One region of the Devosia sp. J2-20 genome, then DNA from elsewhere that is predicted to be linked to it. Evidence: predicted binding sites of a transcription regulator. Region 1 holds the regulator's gene; the other holds the start of a gene.
The links. Region 1 encodes LexA, which represses DNA repair genes until DNA is damaged. Its sites were predicted from a motif close to TGTTCNNNNTGTGTTCNG; they were not measured.
Positions count from the first base shown of each region.

Region 2: the regulator LexA is predicted to act here: its motif matches at 6,167-6,184, upstream of AC0L37_RS18460 (YifB family Mg chelatase-like AAA ATPase).

Region 1 covers NZ_CM147870.1:1,794,997-1,806,878, reverse strand. The annotation lists gene AC0L37_RS08865 (NADH:ubiquinone oxidoreductase subunit NDUFA12) at 1-89, shown strand, start outside; gene AC0L37_RS08860 (DUF2155 domain-containing protein) at 127-531, shown strand; gene AC0L37_RS08855 (GyrI-like domain-containing protein) at 638-1,141, shown strand; gene AC0L37_RS08850 (YybH family protein) at 1,197-1,571, opposite strand; gene lexA (transcriptional repressor LexA) at 1,571-2,284, opposite strand; gene AC0L37_RS08840 (molybdopterin molybdotransferase MoeA) at 2,392-3,594, opposite strand; gene moaC (cyclic pyranopterin monophosphate synthase MoaC) at 3,591-4,067, opposite strand; gene trpC (indole-3-glycerol phosphate synthase TrpC) at 4,067-4,879, opposite strand; gene trpD (anthranilate phosphoribosyltransferase) at 4,876-5,898, opposite strand; gene AC0L37_RS08820 (anthranilate synthase component II) at 5,895-6,494, opposite strand; gene trpE (anthranilate synthase component I) at 6,595-8,103, opposite strand; gene AC0L37_RS08810 (peptidylprolyl isomerase) at 8,140-10,011, opposite strand; gene tpiA (triose-phosphate isomerase) at 10,136-10,891, shown strand; gene secG (preprotein translocase subunit SecG) at 11,000-11,482, shown strand; gene AC0L37_RS08795 (CTP synthase) at 11,593-11,882, shown strand, end outside.
Region 2 covers NZ_CM147870.1:3,707,616-3,719,497, forward strand. The annotation lists gene AC0L37_RS18430 (helix-turn-helix transcriptional regulator) at 1-114, shown strand, start outside; gene AC0L37_RS18435 (helix-turn-helix domain-containing protein) at 121-1,527, opposite strand; gene AC0L37_RS18440 (hypothetical protein) at 1,692-1,922, shown strand; gene aceA (isocitrate lyase) at 2,029-3,312, shown strand; gene AC0L37_RS18450 (DUF1294 domain-containing protein) at 3,324-3,947, opposite strand; gene AC0L37_RS18455 (NUDIX domain-containing protein) at 4,135-4,590, opposite strand; gene AC0L37_RS18460 (YifB family Mg chelatase-like AAA ATPase) at 4,590-6,113, opposite strand; gene AC0L37_RS18465 (glycoside hydrolase family 25 protein) at 6,347-7,135, shown strand; gene AC0L37_RS18470 (hypothetical protein) at 7,223-7,345, shown strand; gene AC0L37_RS18475 (MarC family protein) at 7,675-8,307, opposite strand; gene gshB (glutathione synthase) at 8,369-9,316, opposite strand; gene AC0L37_RS18485 (YraN family protein) at 9,325-9,711, opposite strand; gene rsmI (16S rRNA (cytidine(1402)-2'-O)-methyltransferase) at 9,680-10,567, opposite strand; gene AC0L37_RS18495 (penicillin-binding protein activator) at 10,650-11,882, shown strand, end outside.

The DNA of each region.
Region 1 (11,882 bases):
CAGCCGCCTATCGTCCCGATGGCAGCCTGCTCAACAAGGGCGAACGCCCCCGCGTGACCGGTGACTACGACGCCTGGTCGCCAGAATAAGGACGGCGCCTTGCGCCATCTCAAAACTCTTGCCCGCATGATGATGACCCTGGCGCCGCTCGCGGCGCTGGGCGTCTTTGGCGTTGCAGCGCCCGTATCGGCCCAGCCCATTGCCAATCCGGTGGCGACCTTTGCCGGGCTCGACAAGATCACCGGCCGCATCACCCGCTTCGACGTCTATATCGATGAAACCGTGCTGTTCGGCGCGCTCGAGATCACCCCGCGCGCCTGCTACAATCGCGCTGCCACCGAGACCCAGCGGACATCGGCCTTTCTCGAAGTCGATCAGCGCAGCCTGACCGGCACATCCAAGCGCATCTTTACCGGCTGGATGTTCGCCGACAGCCCAGCGCTCAACGCCGTCGATCACGCGGTCTATGATGTGTGGCTGATCGAGTGCCGCACCAGCACCGACGTACCGCCGCCAGACGCGCGCGATTGATTCTCTCAATGGTACTGGCCCGCTGACGCGCGCCATTCTAATGTCACCGGCATTGATGCAGGCGGCTGAACTGCGCGACTGCATGATATTGCGGGAGGAGCGCCTTATGCTGACTGTTCCACGTTTCCAGGACCTGCCGGTCCAGACCTACGCCTATATCAGCTTTACCGTATCGATGGCCGAAATGGCGCAGCCCGCAAATGAGGGCTTTCCGGCGCTATTTTCCTGGCTATCCGCCAATGGCATTACGCCGACCGGCGCGCCATTCTACAAATATAACCGCATCGATATGGCCAGAACGCTTGAAGTGGAAGCCGGGGTCCCGGTGGACCGCGCGGCAGCGGGTGACGACACCGTCAAATTCTCGCAACTACCGGCGGGGCATTACGTCTGGACCACCCATACCGGCCCCTATGACGATCTGTATGATGCCACAGCCATGCTGATCGGCTGGGCCAAGGAGCGGGGCATTGAATGGGATAGCGCAACCCAGTCCGACGGTCATCACTTTGCCTGTCGTCTGGAAATCTACGAGACCGACCCGGAGCAGGAACCCGATCCTGACAAGTGGGTCACCACATTGCGCATCAAGACCACCGGTCCGGCCTGAACGCCAATACCGGCATTGATCGCCCGTGACTCCCGAAGTCACGCACCGCTCGCCGCTAGGCCAAGGCGCTCAGATGCTCGTGAACGATGACCCAGCCCTGCACGCGCCGCTCGACAATGCAGGTGCCGCGACCGGCACCAGATTGAACATCTCCGTTCACAACCGCCGTGTAGCAGAACCGATAGCGACAGGCCGCGATATCCTGCCCTTTTACGATCCAGATCAGGTCTTCCAGCCAGTAGCGTTCGTCAACCAGCCGTGCCCAAGTGGCTTCAAAGGCATCGCGTATCGCTGCAATGCCAAGATGAGAGCCATCATTGAACCAGAAACTGGCATCCTGGGCGATCAAGGGCGCGACGACCGCGAAGCGATGCGTGTTGATCGCCTCGCCATAGGCCGCGATCAACGCTTCGGGCGTCGCCGCCCCCATCAATATTTACGCAGCAACCCGACAAGCCGGCCCTGAACCTTGACCCGGTCAGGCGGGAAAATGCGGGTTTCATAAGCCGGGTTGGCGGCTTCAAGTGCCACCGTATTGCCCTTGCGGCGCAAGCGCTTGAGCGTCGCTTCCTCATCGTCCACCAGCGCCACGATGATCTCGCCGGTGCTGGCCGCATCCTGCTTCTTGATCAATACCGTGTCGCCATCAAAAATGCCGGCATCGATCATCGAGTCACCGCGCACTTCCAGTGCGTAATGCTCGCCGCTGCCCAGCATTTCAGGCGGCACCATAATGGTGTGGGAATGGCTCTGAATGGCCTCGATCGGCGTACCCGCTGCAATTCGGCCCATCACCGGGATGGAAATTGAGCGCACGCCATCATCATCGGCGGCGACACGCGATGGCGGGCTCGCCACCTTGCCAAGATTGCCTTCGATCACCGATGGCTCAAAGCGCGCCTTACGGCCGCCAAGCGACGGGTTCATCGAATCCGGCAGCTTAACGACTTCCAGCGCCCGGGCCCGATTGGGCAGGCGGCGGATGAAACCGCGCTCTTCCAGCGCAGTGATCAGCCGGTGAATGCCCGACTTGGACGCCAGATCGAGGGCATCCTTCATCTCGTCGAACGATGGCGGAATGCCGCTTTCCTTCATCCGTTCATGGATGAACATCAACAGCTCGTGTTGTTTGCGCGTCAGCATAGGCCCCTCGGGGTGAGAATCGGAACATAGACAGAACGACTATATGTGTTCCAGTTATGTTCTGCAATATCCCCGACGATTTTCCTGCAAATGGGGCGGCCCGAAACCTAGAAGGCGTCGACCACAATGGTTTCGACCAGCGTGCCCGCCGCCTGTCCAGGGGCCTGTTCGGGCTGCACAATCAACAGGTCAGCCAGCGCCATGGATGAAGTATGCCCACTATCGGTCTGGGAAATTGGCAGCGCCATTGGACCATTGGGGGTCTGCTGCAACTGTGCCCGCATGAAATGCCGTCGCGCCGTATTGGCTGGGGTCGCGGCAGCCAGTGGCAGGTGCCAGGGCGTCTGCGGCGTCAGGCCCAGCCAGTGTCGCAGCGCCGGTTTGATGAAAACAATCGCCGTGACCATCGCCGAAACCGGATTGCCCGGCAGGCCAAATACCAGCGTCTTGCCGATCGTGCCGAACATCAGGGGCTTCCCCGGGCGCATATTGATGCGCCAGAAATCCAGCGTCACGCCCAGTTCAACGAGAATTTCCTGCACGATATCGTGGTCGCCAACGCTGGCGCCCCCGGTCGTGATCAGCACGTCCGGTGCATCGGCCAGAATGGCGCTGAGCTTGTCGCGCAGGGCTTCCCGGTCATCGCGGGCAATGCCGTGATCGGTCATGGTATGGGCATAGGGGGCCAGCATGGGCGCCAGCCCGAAGCTGTTGGAAGCAATGATCTGGTCAGGCCCCAGCGCCGCGCCGGGCAGGGCGAGTTCATCACCCGTCGCCAGCAGCGCAATACGCGGCCGTCGCGCCACGGTCAGCGTCGGGGTATTGGCTGCCGCGGCCACGGCAATCTGCATCGGGGTCAGTCGGACGCCAGCCTCGATCAGCGTCTGGCCTGTGGTGAAGTCATTGCCCAGGGCCCGGATATTGCGCCCCGGCAAGGGCTCGATGCTGAACGAAACCTGATCGCCGTCGAGCTGGGCCTGTTCCTGCATGATGACGGCATCGGCCCCTTCGGGCACCGGCGCACCGGTAAAAATCCTGACCGCTTCGTGCGGGCCCAGACGTCCGGCATAACTGGCCCCGGCCTGCGAGGTCCCCACGACCTTGAGGCTGTGACCTTCCATGATGTCAGCGGCACCGACGGCATAGCCATCCATGGCGCTGGCATTGAAGGGCGGCTGGTCATGGCGGGCCTTGACCGGTTCGAGCAAGACCCGACCCGCCGCCGCATCCAGCGACACGGTTTCGCCGACCGGCGTCGGCACGCGCTTGAGAATGGCCGCAATGGCCTCTTCGACGGGGAGCAGGCTCATGCGCGCACGAAATCCCCGGACTTGCCGCCCGATTTTTCCATCAGGCAGATATCGGTCACCACCATGGCGCGATCAATCGCCTTGGCCATGTCATACAATGTCAGCGCCGCCGTGGAGGCAGCCACCAATGCTTCCATCTCGACCCCGGTCTGGCCGGTGGTTTCAGCCGTCGCCACAATCAGGATGGCATCTTCGCCATGTTCGGCAATCTCCACGCTGACCTTGGTCAGCGGGATGGGGTGGCACAACGGGATCAGCTCGGCGGTCTTTTTGGCCGCCATGATACCGGCAATCCGCGCTACCGCCAGCGCATCACCCTTTTTGAGGCTGCCGCCCATAATGGTGGCAATCGTCTGCGGCTGCCCGACAATACGGGCCTGTGCCACGGCGCGCCGCCTTGTTGCGGGCTTGTCGGCGATATCGACAATATGGGCTTCGCCCCGGGCATTGAGATGGGTGAGCCCGTCGGCCATCAGGGCGTAGCCTGCGCGGCGCCATGCAATAGCGCTCTGGTTGCCGCGGTCACATCGTCCTGGCGCATCAGGCTCTCGCCAACCAGAAAGCTGCCGATACCGGCTTCATGGTCGAGCTTGAGCAGGTGTTCGTGATTGACGATACCGCTTTCGCTGACCAGTAGCGTCCCCTTGGGCACGCCAACGGCCAGATTGACCGAGGTTTCCAGCGTCGTCTCGAAGGTGCGCAGATTGCGATTGTTGATGCCGATGAACTCGGCGCCCAGCGCCACCGCCCGATCAAGCTCAAGCTGGTCATGCACTTCCACCAGCGCATCCATCTTCCACTCTTCGGCGGCATCGAGCAGGTAGCGAGCTACATCATCGCCCACGGCGGCCAGAATGATCAGAATGCAGTCCGCCCCCCAGGCGCGCGCCTCGGCCACCTGATAGGTCTCGAACAGAAAATCCTTGCGCAGCACGGGCAGTTTGACCGCCGCGCGGGCTTCCTTGAGAAAGCGCGGCGAGCCCTGAAAGCTGGGCCGGTCGGTCAGCACCGACAGGCACGCGGCGCCGGCTGCTTCATAAGCCAGGGCGATTTCGGTCGGGTTGAAGTTCTCCCGGATCAGGCCCTTTGACGGACTGGCCTTCTTCACTTCGGCGATCAGCGCATATTCATCCTTGGCCCGCTTGGCCTTGATCGCCTTGATAAAGCCGCGCGTCGGCGCCTGATCATGTGCCTGGGCCACCACTTCGGCCCAGGGCCGCATGGATTTGGCAGCGGCGATTTCCTCGCGCTTATAGGCTTCGATCTGTTTGAGAATATCGGTCATGCATCGCGTCCATTCGATACCGCCACCAGGCGGGTCAGTGTGTCCTTGGCCTTGCCGCTGTCAATCAGCTCGGCCGCCGCCGCTGCACCTTCGCGCAGATCGGCCACCTTGTCGGCCACAATCAGCGCCGCGCCGGCATTGAGCAGCACGATATCGCGATAGGCGCCGCTCTGCCCGTCAAACAGGGCGTGGATGGCCTGGGCATTGTATTCGGGATCGCCACCCAGCAGATCCTTGGGATCGTGCTGTTTCAGGCCGGCCTGTTCCGGGCTCACTTCAAAGCTGCGCAGATCGCCATTGGCAATCTGGGCGACAAAGCTGGGGCCCGTCACCGTAATCTCGTCCAGCCCGTCGCTGCCATGCACCACCCAGGCCTTGATGGCGCGGTTGGCCAATAGCGCCGCGGCGACGGGCTCGACCCATTCGCGCGCGTAAACGCCCAGCATGTAACGGCGCACACCGGCCGGGTTGGACTGCGGACCGAGCAGGTTGAACATGGTGCGCACGCCCATTTCGGCGCGCGATGGCCCCACATGGCGCATTGCCGGATGGTGACTGGGCGCGAACATGAAGCCGATGCCGGCCTGGTTGATGCAGCGCGAAATGCCAGAGGGCTCGAGGTCAAGTTTGACGCCCAGCGCTTCGAGCGCCTGCGACGAACCCGATTTGGACGACAGCGCGCGATTACCATGCTTGGCCACTGGCACACCGGCTGCAGCCACCACGATGGCAGCGGCGGTCGAAATGTTCAGCGTGCCCATGCCGTCGCCGCCCGTGCCGACAATGTCGATGGCATCGGCGGGCGCCTCGACGGGCACCATCTGCTCGCGCAGGATCGACACCGCCGCGGCGATTTCGCCAACGGTCTCGCCCTTGATCCGCATGCCCATCAAAAAGGCGCCGATCTGGCTTGGTGTGGCCTCGCCAGCCATGATCACGCGCATCACATCGCGCATCTCTTCGCCCGTCAGGTTTTTGCGCTCGGCAATCTGGCTCAGTGCGGTCTTGATATCCATCACGCGGCCCTCTTCTGGTTGAAGTCGCGGGCGATGTTCAGGAAGTTCTGCAGCAAGGCATGACCATTTTCCGAGGCAATGCTCTCGGGATGGAACTGCACGCCATGAACGGGCAACGTCTTGTGTTGCATGCCCATGATCAGACCATCCTCGGTGGTCGCGGTGACCTCGAGCACATCGGGCAGGGTTTCCGGCCGCACCGTCAGCGAGTGATAGCGCGTAGCCTCAAACCCCGCATTGAGCCCGCGGAACAGGCCCTTGCCGGTATGATTGATTTTTGAGGTCTTGCCATGCACCAGATGCGGCGCGCGGATCACCTGTCCACCCATGGCCTGGCCAATAGCCTGATGCCCCAGACAGACACCCAGCATCGGAATTTCGGCCTGGAAGCGCTCAATCACGGCCAGACAGATGCCGGCTTCATTGGGCGTGCAGGGGCCTGGCGACAGCACAATGGCGTCGGGCGCCCGCGCGGCGATGTCTTCAAGGGTAATCTTGTCGTTACGGACCACCGAAACATCGGCGCCCAGCTCGCCCAGAAAATGGACGAGATTGTAGGTAAAGCTGTCGTAATTATCGATGACGAGAGTGCGGGTCATGGTCTGGTTCCTGGCAGGTTTTTGTCAACTTCCGGCGGCCCCATCGGGCGCCACGGTCAGAAGCCGCCCCGCCATCGCTGCCTGTCAAATACCTGCCGCATCATTGTCCGATCCTTGCCTCGCCAGCATAGCGTAGCGCTTCCTCTGCCGCGCTGAAAAGGGCCCGCGCCTTGTTTTCGCATTCCATCTGCTCAAGCGCTGGCTGGCTATCGGCAACAATACCGGCGCCGGACTGCACATGCAGCTTGCCATCTTTCAGGATCGCCGTGCGCAGCACGATACACGTGTCCATGGTGCCATCGGCACCAAAATAGCCCACGCAACCGCCATAGATACCGCGCCTGGATTTCTCCAGCTCGTCAATGATCTCCATCGCGCGCACCTTGGGCGCCCCCGATACCGTACCCGCCGGAAAGCCCGCCGACAGGGCGTCAACGAAATCGTATTGCGGGTCGAGCTCGCCCACCACATTGGAGACGATGTGCATGACGTGCGAATAGTATTCGAGGAAGAACTTGTCGGTGACCTTGACCGTGCCGATCTTGGCCACGCGCCCCACATCATTGCGGCCCAGATCAAGCAGCATCAGATGCTCGGCCAGCTCCTTGGGGTCGCTCATCAGCTCGGCCGCCATCTCCGCGTCCTTGCTCGGCGTTGCGCCACGCTTGCGCGTCCCCGCGATCGGGCGAATGGTGACCTCGCCATCCTGCACCCGGACCAGAATTTCCGGGCTCGATCCGGCGACAGCGAAATCGCCGAAATCCAGGAAGTACATATAGGGGCTGGGATTGGTCCGACGCAGGGCGCGATACAGCGCTGTGGGCGGCAGGTTGAAGTCGGCCGAAAAACGCTGGCTCAACACCACCTGAAAGATATCGCCGGCCGTGATGTATTCCTTGGCCCGCGCCACCATGGCGAAATATTCATCGCGACTGGTATTGCTGGTGACCGCAATGCTTTCCAGATCGGGCAGGGCAGGGGTGGCGGGCATGGCCCGACCCAGACGCGCAATCGCGTCGTCGATCCGCGCCTGGGCCGCTTCATGAGCCTGACGGGCCGAAACACCGTCACGCACATAGACCGGCGCGGTCAGATACAGCTCATCCTTGAGCGTGTCGAAGATCGCCAGCAGCGATGGGCGCATCAACACAGCTTCAGGCGTCTGCAGATGGTCTGGATTGCTGTCGGGCAGCACTTCCATATAGCGCACCATCTCATAGCCCAGATAACCATAGACGCCGGCCGACTGCGGCGGCAATCCCTTGGGCATGTCGATCTGGCTGCCTGCGACCAGCTCGCGCAAGGCGTCCAGGGGCAGCGCGTCAACCGGCTCAAAGCTGGTCTCGTCGAGCTGCGCGCTCCGGTTCATCGTGGCCGCCCCGGCCTCAACCTTGAGGATCACATCGGGCTGGGTACCAATGATCGAGTAGCGCCCACGCACGGCCGCGTCCTGCACGGATTCCAGCAGAAACGTGTTCTTGCGGCCCTCGGCGAGCTTGAGATAGGTGCCAATCGGCGTTTCGAGGTCGGCCACGATGCGCCGCCAGACGATCTGCGATTTCCCGGCATTGTATTGCTCAGAGAAGCGCTGAAAATCGTCGTCGCCCATCGTGATATGTCCAGTTTCGAGTTGATCCGGCCTGATTTACAGGCCGGAAGTGAGAGCCAGCGTCTGCTGCAGGGCCTGCTGATTGATCCGCAGGCCGGCATCATCGCGGATGGCTGTGACGAAGTCGCCATAGATGCCGATACGCGCCTCGTTCTCAAGGCTTGCCTGGGCACCGGGGTCGAGCGGGCCTTCGGCGGGGGTCGCAGCGACCACCTGGAACACGATATGCTCGCCCGACTGGTTCAACGCCGAACCATGATGCTCGGCACCGCCGGCAAAGGCTGCGGCGGCCACCACGCTGTCGACGCTGCCATCGGCAGCACCAAATCGCGTAAACGGCGAGCTCAGCTGAGGGAACACATTGTAGCTGGCCGCAACATCGGCAAGCGGCGTCCCGGCATCAAGCTTGGCCACGGCATCAGCACGGGCCGCCAGCAGGGCGTCATTGGTGCGCTGCGCGGTCACGGCAGCGGCGACCGCATCGCGGACTTCATCCAGTGTCTGGTCCCGCGCCGGCTCAATCGCCGTCAGGTCGAAGTAGAGGTTGCCACTGCCAGCCAGTGGAATGGCCGCTGTCAGTTGACCTTCCTCGGCCTTGAAGATGGCCTGGCTGATACGCCCGGCATCTTCACTGGCAAGATCCGGCAGGATGTTCAACTCGGTACCGCTGGCGGTCACATCAGCCTGATAGAGATCAAGGCCAAAGCGATCCGCAATTTCGGTCAGCGGACGGAACGCTGCGCGCAGCTCTTCCACCTGATCCTGCACATCGGCGATCTCGTTGCGGGCCTGGGTACGCGCCAGACCCTGTGCAATCTGCTCGCTGACTTCATCCAGGCTCGGCACGCCGCCCGGCTCGATGGCCGAAACATGCACCGCACGCTTGCCCGTCACGCCATCGATGATGGCAAAGCCACCTTCGCTGACGCCATAGGCGGCACGGGCCAGATTGCCGTCATTAATTTCGCTCTCGGCCAGTGTGCCCAGACCGGTTGCGCTCAGGCCATTATCGGCCAGCAGCGTTTCAAACGGTGTGCCAGCGGCTTGACCAGCTTCAAACGCGGCGACCTGTTCGTCATTAAGCACGACCTGTTCGATTGTGCGGCGCTCTGGCTTGGTCAACCCGTCCTTGGTGCGCTCATATTCGGCGGCAATGGCGTCCGCTGCAATGGTCTTGGTTGCTGCCAGATCGGCTGGCGACAGGCGCAGCATCTGAACGGTGCGTGTCTCAACAGTGCGGAACTCGACCTGGTTCTCTTCGAGATAGGCTGCCAGTTCCTCTTCGCTCGGCGTTGCCGGCGTTTCGATATTGGTGTCACCCAGCACGAAGAAATCGATCGTACGCTGATCACCCACATAGCGATTGATCAGCTTGGAGGCAGTCTCGGGCAGGGTAGTGTCACCAAACAGGCTCAAAATCAGCTGCTGGCGACGCGCAGCATCGCCCTGATCCTGGAAATATTCAGCTTCCGTCAGCCCGCTCTGGCGCAATACCTGGGTAAAGGCGTTTGGATCGAACGTGCCCAGCGTGCCCTGGAAGGAAGGATCAGCCCGCAGCATTTCGCTGAGCTTATCCTCCGAAACGCCCAGACCGAACGTGCTCGCCATCTGATCGAGCGCCGCATCCTGCGCCAGATCCTGCAGCACCATTGAGGGAATACCCAGATTGACGGCCTGCTCGGCAGTTGGCACCGAACCGAGCTGCTGTGCTACCTGATTGATCTGACGCTGATAGGCGCGCAGGAAGGTCCGCGAATTGATCTCCGCGTCGCCGACGCGGGCCACCGTATTGGTGCCCAGATCAGTGATCACATTGTTGATGCCGAATCCGGCTACACCAACCAGAAGGAACGCCCCCATGATCTTTCCGGGCCAGGATTTTGCAAAACCGCGCAAACTATCGAGCATATCGGACGTTCCGTTTCAGAGACTTGGGCCTTTACCGCAATGGCGGCAGGGCATTAGTAATCCATTTTGACAGCCGGGGTTAGGGCAAAGCCCGTTCCGGTGCAAGAGGCAGGAGTAGCAAACAGTGACCACGACAATCTCGCCGCTTATCGCAGGCAACTGGAAAATGAACGGATTGCGTGGCTCGCTGGACGAGCTGACAGCCCTTGCCGGCATGCTGACCACCGGTGAAGCGCCCCGCGCGCTGGTGGTGATCTGCCCACCCGCAACAATCCTGTCCGAAGTGGTCCATCAAGGCGCCACAGCGGGCATTCTGGCCGGTGGTCAGGATTGCCACACCGAATCCCACGGCGCCCATACCGGCGATATCTCCGCCGGCATGCTGGCTGACGCTGGTGCACAATATGTCATCGTCGGTCATTCCGAGCGCCGCGCCGACCATGGCGAAACCGACGCCCAGGTCTGTGCCAAGGCCGAAGCCGCCATCGGTGCAGGCCTCAAGCCGATCATCTGCGTCGGCGAAACCGAATCCCAGCGTGACAGCGGCGACGCGGAAAACGTCGTGGCCGCTCAGCTTGCCGGCTCGATCCCCGAGGCCGCCAGCCAGCATGAAGTCATCATTGCCTATGAACCCATCTGGGCCATCGGCACCGGTCGCACCCCGACCATTGAAGACATTGCCAGCATGCACGCCGCGATCCGCGAAAAACTCACGGCGCGCTTCGCCGAAAAGGGCCCATCCATTCGCATTCTCTATGGTGGTTCGCTCAAGCCGCAGAACGCCCGCGAAATCCTGGCCGTGGAAAACGTCAATGGTGGGCTCGTTGGTGGCGCCAGCCTCTTGGCAAAAGACTTCTACACCATTATCTCCGCCGTATGACGCCGTGAGCGCCAAGGGCTGGTCGGAAATTCCGCCCGGCCTCTGGCATTTGCGGACGCAGGCGTGTATGACGCGCCATCTTTTGACAGACCAATAGACTGAGACACCATGGCGAATGTCCTGATTGTGGCCTATCTGCTGATCGTTCTGGCGCTGATTGCAGTTATCCTGCTGCAGCGTTCCGAGGGCGGCGCGCTGGGCATTGGCGGTGGTGGCGGCGGCGGCGGCCTGATGACGGCCCGCGGCTCGGCGAATCTGCTGACCCGCACTACGGCCATCCTGGCGGCCCTGTTCTTTGCAACAGCGATTGGCCTGACGGTACTGAGCGAACTTGATCGCGGCACCTCCAGCATTCTGGACCGTGCAGTGACCACTGACGGCGAAGAAGCTCCGGGCAGTGTGCTCGATGCGCTCAATTCGCTGCAGGGTGACGACACCAGCGATCTGCCAGTGCCGACCACTGAAACAACGCCAGCGGCCCCTGCTGCCGAGACTGCGCCGGCAGAACCTGCCGCTGCGACCGACAGCAATTCCAGCTTGCCGGTGCCCGATGCACCTGCCGAAACGCCGGCAGCTCCGGCGACGAACTAACTGCCGCAAGGCACGACGATTGAGGGGGATGGCAACATCCCCTTCTTCTTTTGTGTAGAGCCGCACGTGGCCTCTACGAATCGATGCTGATGTGATTAAGGTGAGCGCCCATGGCTCGGTACGTATTCATCACCGGAGGCGTGGTCTCCTCATTGGGTAAAGGTCTTGCATCGGCAGCGCTCGGCGCGGTCCTGCAAGCGCGCGGCTACAAGGTTCGCCTGCGCAAGCTTGACCCCTATCTCAACATCGATCCGGGCACGATGTCGCCCACCCAGCACGGCGAAGTCTTTGTCACCGACGATGGTGCCGAAACCGATCTGGATCTGGGGCACTATGAGCGCTTCACCGGTCGTGCGGCCAACAAGCGCGACAACATCACCACCGGCCGCATCTATTCCGA
Region 2 (11,882 bases), 1.9 Mb from region 1:
GTCACGCTAACGGTGACAGAGGCGCGCTATGGCAAGCGCCGGGCAGTGCTGGAGCGCGAATGGCGCGACAGTTGGCCCGAAGAATTCCGCCATCTCGGACCCGATCGGTCCTGAAGTCGGTTACATCCGGGCATAGAGGCTTTCGGGGCGGTTGGCCTGATCGAGCTCGAAGCGATGGTCGGCCGGAGGATGGGCGCGCTGGCCGCATTCCATGCGCGGACAGATGCGGCAGCCCACGCCGATCGGGACCATCTGGCTGTCGCCGGTCAGGTCCATGCCATCGGAATAGATCAGCTCCTTGGCATGGTGGATCGAACAGCCCAGACCGATCGACATATAGCGGCGCGGCGCATTGTAGCGGTGGTCGCCTTTGACGATGGTGCGGGCAATACAGAAATAGCGCTGCCCGTCGGGCATCTGGCTGAGCTGGATATTGATCCGTTCTGGCGCCAGAAACGCCGAATAGATATTCCAGCGCGGGCAGGCGCCCGAGTGGCGCGGAATATGGATGCCCGAAAGCGAGAAGCGCTTGGAGATATTGCCGGCAATATCGGTGCGCACCAGATGCAGCGGAATGCCCGATGCACCAGGGCGTTGCAGCGTGGTCATGCGATGACAGACCTGCTCGAAACTGGCGCCAAAACGGCGCCCAACGCGTTCGATATCGTAGCGATAGTCGCGGCAGGCACGCAGAAACGGCTCATAGGGCATGATCAGCGCGGCGGCGAAATAGGCCGAGAGCACATTGCGCGCCAGGATTGGCGCATCGCCCTCGGGCAGGCTCGACGCCGCGATAATCGCCTCGATTTCACCTGCCACCGCCAACTGCCCCAGTTGATGGGCCACCAGAAACAAAGCGGATTCGGTGGGCAGAATGTCGGAGACCAGCAGGTGGCTGCGTCGCTCGTCGAACTGGCGGGCAATGCCGTGGGGCAATGAGGCCAGTCGCGTTTCGACACCGAACACGTTGAGCAGATAGATGCGCAGGCCGAACTCGAAGCTGTCACCCGAGCGGTCAATATCGGCGCGAACACGTTCTGCGGCTGCCTCAAGCGCCGGGAAGTGGTTGGCATTTTCCTGCAGGAAGTCGGAAATCGCGTCCGTTGCCAGATGAAAGGGTTCGCCGACGCCCTCTGCGGCGGGCGTTCCACTGGATTTTGCGACCAGACGATAGCGGTCATAGAGCTTGAGAATGGCGCGGGCGGCCGCCGGATTGGCCTGGGCCAGATCGCGGATTTCAAGGTTCGTCACGTCGCTATCAGCAAAGATGTCGTCGCCAAAGGCTTCCATCAGATCGCCCAGCAAGCGTCCCTCATCGCTGTCGACCAGTTCGCCCGGTTCGACGCCGAAATGGCCAGCAATGGCAAACAGCAAGGGCACGGTGACCTTGCGCCGATTGTGTTCGATCAGATTGAGATAGCTGGCAGAAATACCGAGCGCCGCAGCCAGATCAGCCTGCGCCAACTTGCGCGTCCGGCGCAGGCGCTTGATGCGCCCGCCAATCTGCATGTCTGCATGCTCGTTCATCGGCTCCTCCCGGCAATTTTGCCAGCATTTTCTTTACAGTATTTACAAAAACGACATGACGACTTGTGTCGCACTTTACAGCGTTACTGGGCCTTGTGCGCTTATTCCTTGCATGTTTGAGGCATTTGTCAAATCTTTACAGACACAAACGAGGAGACTTTCGGATGAGCCCTTCAATCAGCGAACGCGAAGAATACCTGACCATCATTGCCCCGACCGCCGTTGAGGCCATGGCCCAGTTCAAATCCCGTAACCTGGCCAGCCAGGGCTATGCCATTGCCGGCAAGATCGGGCGGCACCAGTTTTCGCTGGTGGGCGGGCAGGGCAGCACCGAGCTGTTTTCCGGCGACGGCATGATTGCTGCCACCTTCAGCCGCAAGGTGCTGGCTTCGTAGACAGGCCAATCGACAGCGCACAGCAGACCACACCCCTTTGTTCCACGTGAATCACTGAATACGCCGGCCCACCGGACCGGCGGAGCCATGCCCTGAGGAGGAAAACATGCTCGACCAACCAAAATTTGCCGCCCCCGACTACGCCCCGGATCGTTGGCGCAATATTGCCCGCAACTATGCACCCAGCGATGTGGAGCGGCTGGCGGGTTCACTGCCCATCCGCCACACCCTGGCCGAGCACGGCGCCAGGCAATTATGGAACCTGCTGCAGAATGAAGACTTTGTGCCGACGCTGGGCACGTTTACCGGCAATCAGGCAGTGCAGCAGGTCAAGGCGGGGCTCAAAGCGATCTATCTGTCGGGCTGGCAGGTGGCGGCAGACGCCAATAGCAGCGGCAATATGTATCCTGACCAGAGCCTTTACCCGGTCGATAGCGTGCCCGCCGTGGTCAAGCGCATCAACAAGGCGCTGCAGCGCGCCGACCAGATCCAGACCATGGAGCGCACCGACGGTATTTCGACGACAGATCTGGATTTCTTCGTGCCCATCATTGCCGATGCCGAGGCGGGATTTGGCGGGGCCCTGAACGCGTTCGAGCTGATGAAGGCAATGATCGAAGCGGGCGCGGCCGCCGTGCATTTCGAGGATCAGCTGGCGAGCGAGAAGAAGTGCGGCCATCTCGGTGGCAAGGTGCTGGTGCCGACCAGCCAGTTCATCCGCACGCTCAATGCCGCCCGGCTGGCCGCCGATGTGATGGGGGTGCCCACGCTGATCATGGCGCGCACAGATGCCGAAGCCGCCCGACTGATCACCTCCGACATTGACGAGCAGGATGCACCCTTTGTCACCGGCGAACGTACCGCCGAAGGGTTCTACCGGCTCAAGGGCGGTATCGATGCTGCCATTGCCCGCGGTATTGCCTATGCGCCCTATGCCGATCTGATCTGGTGCGAGACCAGCAAGCCCGATCTGGCCGAAGCCCGCAAGTTCGCTGAAGCGGTGCGCAAGGTGCATCCGGAACAGATGCTGGCCTATAACTGCTCGCCCAGCTTCAACTGGGCCAAGCATATGGACGAAGCCGCCATGGCCAGCTTCCAGCGCGAGATTGCGGCGATGGGCTATAAATACCAGTTCATCACGCTGGCCGGCTTCCACAATCTGAGCCTGTCCACCTTTGAGCTGGCCCGCGCCTACAAGGCCGATGGCATGGCGGGGTATTCCCGGCTGCAGCAGGCCGAGTTCTCGGCAGAACAACATGGGTTTTCAGCGGTGCGGCACCAGCGTGAAGTGGGCACGAGCTATTTCGATGCGGTCTCGATGGCAGTCAGCCAGGGCAAGAGCGCCACGACCGCAATGGGCGAATCAACCGAGACCGCCCAGTTCCACTAGCCCGCTCAGGGCTAGGCGACGCTGACCCAACCCAGGGCCAGCGCCGCCAGCCCGATCACATGCACCAGCGCAATGGTCCAGGTGGCGGCAACAAAGCGCGGTTTGACCGTCTTGTGGCGATAGACTTCCTGGGCTGCCAGCCCGCCGATAATGCCAAAGCAGAAATCGACGACATGCAGATTGGTCTCACTGACCCGCCATCGGCCGCTGAGCGCATAGAGCTTGTCGAAGCGATAGAGCAGGGCGGATGCCGCTCCCATCAGGGCATAGCTACCACCAAACCAGACCGGCACACGCTCGGTCGCTATGGCCAGCAGAATCAGCAGGGTCATCACCGTGGCCGCCGCAGTCCGCAGCCCCACCTTGTAGCTCGACAACGAGCTCGGTGAGCGCTTGATGTCGCGCATTGTCCGATTGGGTATCGGGGCGGCCTGGGACACCGCGACATTGATCGCGGCAGGGCGGCCATTGCGGCCGGTAGCGATCGAAAAGGTCAGCTGATCGCCAATGCGGGGACGCAATTGGCCATCAACGAGCTTGGAAATGTGGACATAGAAATCATTGCCCGCCTGATCGCGCACGAAGCCGTAGCCGCCCTTATTATTCCACTGCACCAGCTCGCCAGAACGCGTCATCACACCCTACTACTTTCAGGCCACAGACTTATTCGCTGCGCGTTAACGAGGTCTGATCGGAAAGCAGCTTGGTCAACAAAAATGGCCAGCATTGGGCCGGGCGCGAGCCTCAGCCCGCTGGCAACGCGTAACCAGACGGATTCACGTGAAACACTTATCCACGCAGTTATGCACAGGTCTTACCCCCTCAGACCTGCTGGCGTTGCAGCGCCAGGCGTACCGGCTGTTCAAACCCCGACGCCAGGTCATCCCAGAACCGGTCGTGCAGGGGGGCAGGGAATACCATACGTCCCGGCAGGGGATCGCCTGGTCCGATCCATGCAGCCTCGATAATGGACTCATCGAGCGCAGGATTGCTGCCCAGGTCGATTTCACCGGCGCAGTAGTCAGCCAGAAACCAGAATTTCATGGTGCGGTCATCAGGGCTCCAGACCTCGTCGAGATAAGCCAGACGTCGCGCTGTCACGCGCAGCGCGGTTTCTTCAAAGGTTTCGCGTTCGGCGGCGGCCTCGAGGGTCTCATTGCCCTCCACACCACCGCCAGGCGGGGCCCAGAAGTCATAGCGGTCCGGCTTGAAATGGCGCAGCAACAGCAGGCGACCATCGCGGATCACCAGCGCCCCGGCGGAAATGCGATGTCGCATCAGGCTTGCCCCAGATTGAGCCGATAGCTCAGCGCTTCGGCGATATGCGGGCGCTCAACCCGGTCGACGCCGGCCAGATCAGCCAGGGTCCGTGCCACTTTGAGAACCCGATGATAGGCGCGGGCGGATAGATTGAAGCGCTCTGCGGCCTGCAGCAACAGGGTCTGGCTGGCCTTGTTGGGATTGACCACCGATTCAATCAGGCTGGGGCCGGCTGCGGCGTTGTTGAAGACGCCGGGTGCCCCGTGTTCGAGAAAGCGCTGGCGCTGGCGCTCGCGCGCTCTGGCAACGCGTGCCGCGACTTCAGCAGAGCTTTCAGCGGTTGTGCCGGGGGCGATCATATCGGCGGCGGTGACGGCGGGGACATCGATGCGAATATCGATACGATCCAGAAACGGTCCCGAGACGCGGCTCTGATAGTCATCGACACACGCCTTGCCGCGACGACAGGTGTGACCGGGCGTGCCTGCCAGGCCACATTTGCATGGGTTCATCGCCGCGATCAGTTGCACCCGGCTGGGATAGCTGATGCGGACATTGGCGCGGGCAATCACCGTCTCGCCGGCCTCCAGAGGCTGACGCAGACTGTCGAGCACGGCGGGAGCGAATTCGGGCAATTCGTCGAGAAACAATACGCCGTTATGAGCGAGGCTGACTTCGCCGGGGCGCACCTTGAGCCCCCCGCCCACCAGCGCGGCCATGGAGGCCGAGTGATGCGGCGCCCGAAAGGGGCGGCGATCCGATATGGCCCCACCCACCAGCTCCCCCGCAATAGACTGGATCATCGACACATCGAGCAGTTCGCGTGGATTGAGCGGTGGCAGGATGGAGGGCAGGCGTGCTGCAAGCATGGATTTGCCGGCCCCAGGAGGACCGATCATCAAAAGGTTATGGCCACCAGCGGCAGCCACTTCGAGGGCACGGCGGGCTACTAACTGGCCACGCACCTCGTTGAGATCAGGCAGGCCGCTGGTGGGCACGAACTTGCGTGGCGAGGGGCGCGGTGCCAGTTGATGGCCAGTCAGATGATTGACCAGCGCCAACAGGCTGTCGGCAGCAACAATATCGAGATCCTCGCCGGCCCAGGCGGCTTCGGCGCCCGATTGCGCCGCGCAGATCAGGCCCAGTTCGCGCCCCTGGGCGGCAATGGCGGCGGGCAGAATGCCGCCGACATGGGCCAGGCGGCCATCGAGTCCCAGTTCACCCAAGGCCAGATAGCCATCCAGCGCATCCTGGGGCAGGGCGCCTATGGCGGCCATGATGCCCAGCGCGATAGGGAGATCGTAATGGCTGCCTTCCTTGGGCAGGTCGGCCGGTGCGAGATTGACGGTGATGCGCTTGGGCGGCAAGCCAATGCCTGAGGCGACGAGCGCGGCACGGACGCGTTCGCCACTTTCCTTGACCGCCTTGTCGGGCAGACCCACCAGAATGAACTTGGGCATGCCGGGCGCGATCTGCACCTGCACATCGACCGGCACAGCCTCAATGCCCTCAAACGCTACAGTGGCAACACGGGTGACCACGGCCTGTTCCCCCAAACCCTGCGGCAAATCTAGCAAAGCCTGTCGATGGGAACAAGAACGTAAAGCGAACGGAAAATGGCCTGTTAACCACGCCAGCTGCCTTACTGGTTAACCTAAGCATCCATTAACCGCGCCATGTTGATTCAAATGCAGATTTTGTACCTGCGTAGAGTTTGCCCCAGATGGTTTTCAGCCGCCCATTTCCCTCGTATTCCGCGATCGCAAAGGGTGCCGTGGCCGCATTGCTGGCCGGGTTTGTTGTAGCCTGCTCGTCAGGCGGCGGACTTTATGGCCCCATTCAGGGCGATAACCGGCCCCATTCGGGCGTCGACCGGGCGCGCGGCATGCCGGTGCAGGGCATCGACGTGGCGCGCTATCAGGAAAATATCGACTTCCGTACCGCCTTTCAGTCGGGCATCCATTTCGTCTTCATGAAGGCGACCGAGGGCAAGGATTACCTCGACCCCAATTTCCGCACAAACTGGGTACGGGCACGCGATGCCGGCATGCCGCGCGGTGCCTATCACTTCATGACCTGGTGTTCGCTGGCCTCCGAACAGGCGGCCTGGTTTGTCGCCAATGTGCCCAATGATCCCGACGCGCTGCCGCCCGTGCTTGATCTGGAGTGGAACAATCACTCGAGCTGCAAGAACAAGCCGAGCCGCGCCGATGCGCTCGAAAAGATCCGCCTGATGCTCGACGTGATGGAGCGCCACACCGGCAAGCTGCCGCTGATCTATACCGATATGAACTTTCACCGCGATGTGCTCGAAGGCGAGTATTTCCCCAATGCCTTCTGGCTGCGTTCAACCGCTGCCGAGCCCCATGAGCGCTATTCGAACCGCACCTGGACGTTCTGGCAGTGGACACAGACCGGCGTGGTGCGGGGTGTGCGGGGCGAAGTTGACCGCAACGCCTATTACGGCGACCAGAATGACTGGCTGACCTTCCTGCAGACCGGGTGCGATCCGCGCGCGATTGCCGCGCTGGCGCCAAGCGGGCGCTGTCAGGCCGCCAAATAGTCTAGCCCTTGCCAGCGCAAGGGGGCAGGTCTAGCGTCAAATCGGTATTGATGTCGGCCCTCTGGCCGGCACTGAGGAGAATGTGAGATGGCCAAGGGTCAGATGCGCAGCAATAAAGAAGCCAAGAAGCCGAAGAAAGACAAGGTTGAAGCCGCCAAGCCGATTACCGGTCTTGGCTCAGGCAGCACCGGCAACTCGGCAAAGAAGTAGACTTTAAGATGCGAGATGTCTGGGGGCGGTCGACATGGTCGGCCGCCCTTTTGCATGGGGCCTATCGCTCAGGTGGCGTCGAACACCAGGGGTGTGAGCATTTCGGAGCGCACCGGTGTGGCGGTCGAGGCGCTGGCGGCAAACATGGCCATAATCAGTAGAGCGAGAAGAGCTGCAACACGCATATTGGCGTCCTCCTAGTCACGTCATGGCCCTTGATGTGCGCCACCTCACGCGCAGGGTCAATCTTAGCGTTAAGACTTGCTTAACGGTAAAATTTTACGGATTTGCGGGGTTTGGAAGCCGTTGGCCGGCCCCAGCGGGCAGCCTCAGCCGCCCAGAATGCCGCTCTGCTTGATGCCGTCAAAGACGAATTGCACCGCCAGGGCGGCGAGCAGAATGCCGACGACGCGGGAGACCACCGCCAGGCCGGTGACACCGAGCAGGCGCTGGATGGGAATAGCCACCAGCAGGGTAAGCCAGGCCAGAAACAGGATCACCACCACCGCAACCAGCACGGCCCAGAATTCCAGGTCCGTCTTGGCGCCGGTGGTCAGCAGGATCACCGCGCTGATGGCGCCTGGACCAGCCAATAGAGGCATGGCGAGCGGGAAGACGGCGATGTCATCGCGCTGGCGGGCCTCGACCTCTTCCTCGTCGGTGGTGCCGGTGCCGCCCGAATGACGGGCAAACACCATGTCGATGGCGATCAGGAACAGCAGCAGGCCACCGGCGGTGCGCAGGGCCGGAATAGAGATCCCGAACAGATCCAGGATCACATTGCCCAGCACACCGAAGGTGAGCAGGATCACGGCCGCAATGAGCACGCCGCGGGTGGCAAAGGCAAAGCGTTCCTTGGCCGAATTGCGCTTGGTGAGCGCAGCGAAGATGAAGGCGATATCGGCCACGCCCACGGTGGCAAACAAGGTCGCGAAGGCGGCCAGAAATGTCGTTGTGGGCATGACGCTGTTCCCGAATTTTTCCTAGAGGTAACGGGTTAGGGTGGTTTTGCCCACCCCGGGCCTAGCTGGCGCGACGCTTTTCGATGGCGTCCCAGATCATGACCGCGATATCGGGACCACCGAAGCGCTTGATCTCGCGGATGCCGGTGGGGGAGGTGACGTTGATCTCGGTGAGATAGTCGCCAATCACGTCGATACCGACAAAGATCATGTCGCGTTCCTTGAGCGCCGGGGCGATCGCGGCACAGATTTCGCGCTCGCGAGCGGTCAGTTCGCTCAGCTCGGGCCGGCCGCCGACATGCATGTTGCTGCGCGCCTCGCCATCGGCGGGAATGCGGTTCAGCCCCGCCACGGGTTCGCCATCAATTATGATGATCCGCTTGTCGCCCTTGCGCACGTCGGGCAGGTATTTTTGGATCATGAAGGGTTCGCGGTAATTGGCCTCGAACAGTTCGAGCAGGCTGGCCAGATTGTGGTCGCCCTCCTGCAGGAAGAAGACGCCCGCGCCGCCATTGCCGTAGAGCGGCTTGACGATGATGTTGGTGTGCTCGCGGCGGAATTGGTGGATCATGGCCCGGTCGCGCGTCACCAGGGTTGGCGGCATCAGCTCGGGGAAATCGGTGACGAGGATCTTTTCGGGGGCATTGCGCACCGCCGCGGGCGGATTGACCACCAGCGTCTTGGGATGCAGCCGCTCGAGCAGATGGGTGATGGTGATGTAGTTCATGTCGAAAGGCGGATCCTGACGCATATGGATCACGTCCTGTGTCGACAGATCGACGCGGGTTTCCTCGCCGAGCTGGAAATGCTCACCCTTGGGCCGGTCGAACACTTCGATTGAGGCCGCCAGCGCGGTCACCACATTGTCGCGCAGCGCCAGCGTGTCAGGGGTGTAGTGCAGTAGCTTGTGGCCGCGCGCCTGCGCCTCGAGCATCATGGCGAAAGTGGAATCGCCGGTGGGATTGATGGTGGCTACATGGTCCATCTGGACCGCGACTTTGAGCGTCATGGTGTCTCTCAGCTAGCGTCGAAGGCGTTGATGACATGGCGCGGCCATCGCCAGGGTGCAAGGAAAATCACGTCAAATCGCATATCGGTATCGGCTTTGGCGGGGTTGCGGGCCAGCCAGTAATCGGCTGCGCGGGTGATGCGGCTGGTATTGACCGCCTCGAGTGTCTCGGCTTGCCGCGCTGCCGTCCTACGAGCCTTGACCTCGACAAATACGGTGGTGCCGAAACGCTCTGCAATTAGGTCGATTTCGCCGACCGGGGTTTTGTGGCGCCGCGCGATGATGCGGTACAATTTCAACTGCAGGAACAGCGCGGCCAGCGCTTCGGCACGATGACCACCGCGATAGGCGGCGATGCGCGCCTTATTTTTCGGCTTTGAGGGCGAGCGCTGCATTGTAGACATCCTTGCGCTTGAGCCCGTAGCGCGCCGTGACTGTATCGACGGCGGCGCGCAGGGGCTGATCGGCCATTTCCTCGAGCAGGGCGGCTTGCCAGTCGGCAGCGTCGGGAGCGGATGGCGCGGCAGCGCCAGCCACGACAATAACCGCCTCGCCCTTGGTTTCGCCTTCAGCAAAGATGGCGGCCAGTTCGGCCAGCGTGCCGCGATGCACCCGCTCATAGCGCTTGGTCAGTTCCAGCGCGACGGCGGCCTGGCGCTCGCCGAAGATCTCGGCCATCGCCGCCAGCGTATCGTCGAGACGGCGCGGGCTTTCATAAAAGACCATGGTTTCACGTGAATCGCCCAGCGCCTTGATGGCATTGGCGCGGGCGCCTGCCTTGGGCGGCAGGAAACCGTGAAAGGCAAAGGCGTCGGTGGGCAGGCCCGCCACCACCAGCGCCGAGAGCAAGGCCGAGGCCCCCGGAATGGGAAAAACGGGCTGGCCCGCTTCGGCCATGGCGCGGATCAGCGGAAAACCGGGATCGGACAGCAAAGGCGTACCCGCATCGGAAATCAGGGCGAAGGTGGCGCCGGCGGCGATGCGGGCGACGATATCGTCGGCCTTGGCGCGCTCATTGTGCTCGTGCAGGGCAATGCGGCGGGTCTTGATGCCATAGTGGTCGAGCAGGCGAGCAGACATGCGGGTGTCCTCGCACAGCACCGCCTCGGCCGCGGCCAAGGTCTCGAGCGCGCGGATGGTGATGTCGCGCAGATTGCCGATCGGGGTGGCCACAACATACAGGCCCGGCGCCAGTGGCGGCGCGGTGAAGGTGTTGCCGGCAATGAAATAGCCCGGGCTGGTTTCAGCCATGAGTGCTGGCTCCGCAGGTTGAGAATTGGTTAAGCAATTGGTCCCAAACTGTTAACAGACTGCTAGCATTGAAAGGGCCGCAATGACCGGTTGGACAAGAACAGGTCATCGCCTTGCGCAAAGGGGCATAACACAGGCTTTCGCCATCGTCGGCCTGTTTGTGCTGAGCGCCTGCTCGCCCATCCATATTGCCTCGCGCACTATTGATTTCGGCTTTGGTGGTTCGAGCCAGCCTACAGCCAACCAGACCATGACGCCATTGACCACCGCCGGACCGGGTCAGGTGTTTGGTCGCGGGCCGGTACAGGTGGCACTGCTGCTGCCACTGACCGGCAATGCGGGACTGGCCAGTGTGGGCCAGTCCATGGCCAATGGCAGCCGGTTGGCCATGGCCTTTATCGAGGCCAATCCCAATATTGCCGAGAACACCACGATTACCCTGCGCGATACCGGCGGCACGGTGGCCGGGGCAACCAGCGCCACCCAGGCCGCCATCGCTTCGGGTGCCAAGCTGATTCTGGGGCCGTTGCGCGGCGATTCGGTGACGGCTGCGGGCGCGGCGGCGCGCGCGGCAGGCGTGCCCCTGATCGGGTTTTCCAACAATCCGGGTGCGGCCGGGCCGGGGGTCTATCTGCTCAGCGTATTGCCCGACATGGAGATGAAACGGGCGCTAAGCTATGTCAAAGCCAAGGGACGGCGCGGCGTCGCCGGGGCCTTTCCCAGCTCGGCCTATGGTCAGGCACTGCAGACCGCATTCCGCCAGCAGGCGGTGCAGGCGGGATTGTCCCCCAGTGCGGTCTATACGTTCTCGGGCGCCAGCGAGGTCAGCCAGGTGGTCAGTCAGGCGCTGCCGCTGATCAAGAAAGGGCTTATCGATACGCTGTTCATTCCCGACCGCGCCACGGCACCCGCGTTTGGTGCGCAATTGGCGCAGGCCGGGGTCAGCCCGGCGGATGTGCAGATTGTCGGCTCGGCCGACTGGGAGGGCGACACGACCATTGCAGCCACGCCATCGCTGAGCGGGGCGCTCTATCCAGCCGTTGATCCGGCGGGGATGGCGGCGATCCGGGCCGATTATCAGGCGCGGTTCAACAGCCAGCCGCATGCGCTGGCAACCATCGCCTATACCGCCACCATTCTGGCCAATGTGAACACGTTGTCGCTGGCCAATCCGCCCTATAACCCGATGCTGATGACCACCCCGACCGGGTTTAACGGCCGTGACGGGGTGTTCCGGTTCCTCAGCAATGGCCGCAGCGAATATGCGCTGGCGCTGATGCAGGTGGGCGCAGGCGGGGCGAGCCGGCTCGAAGGC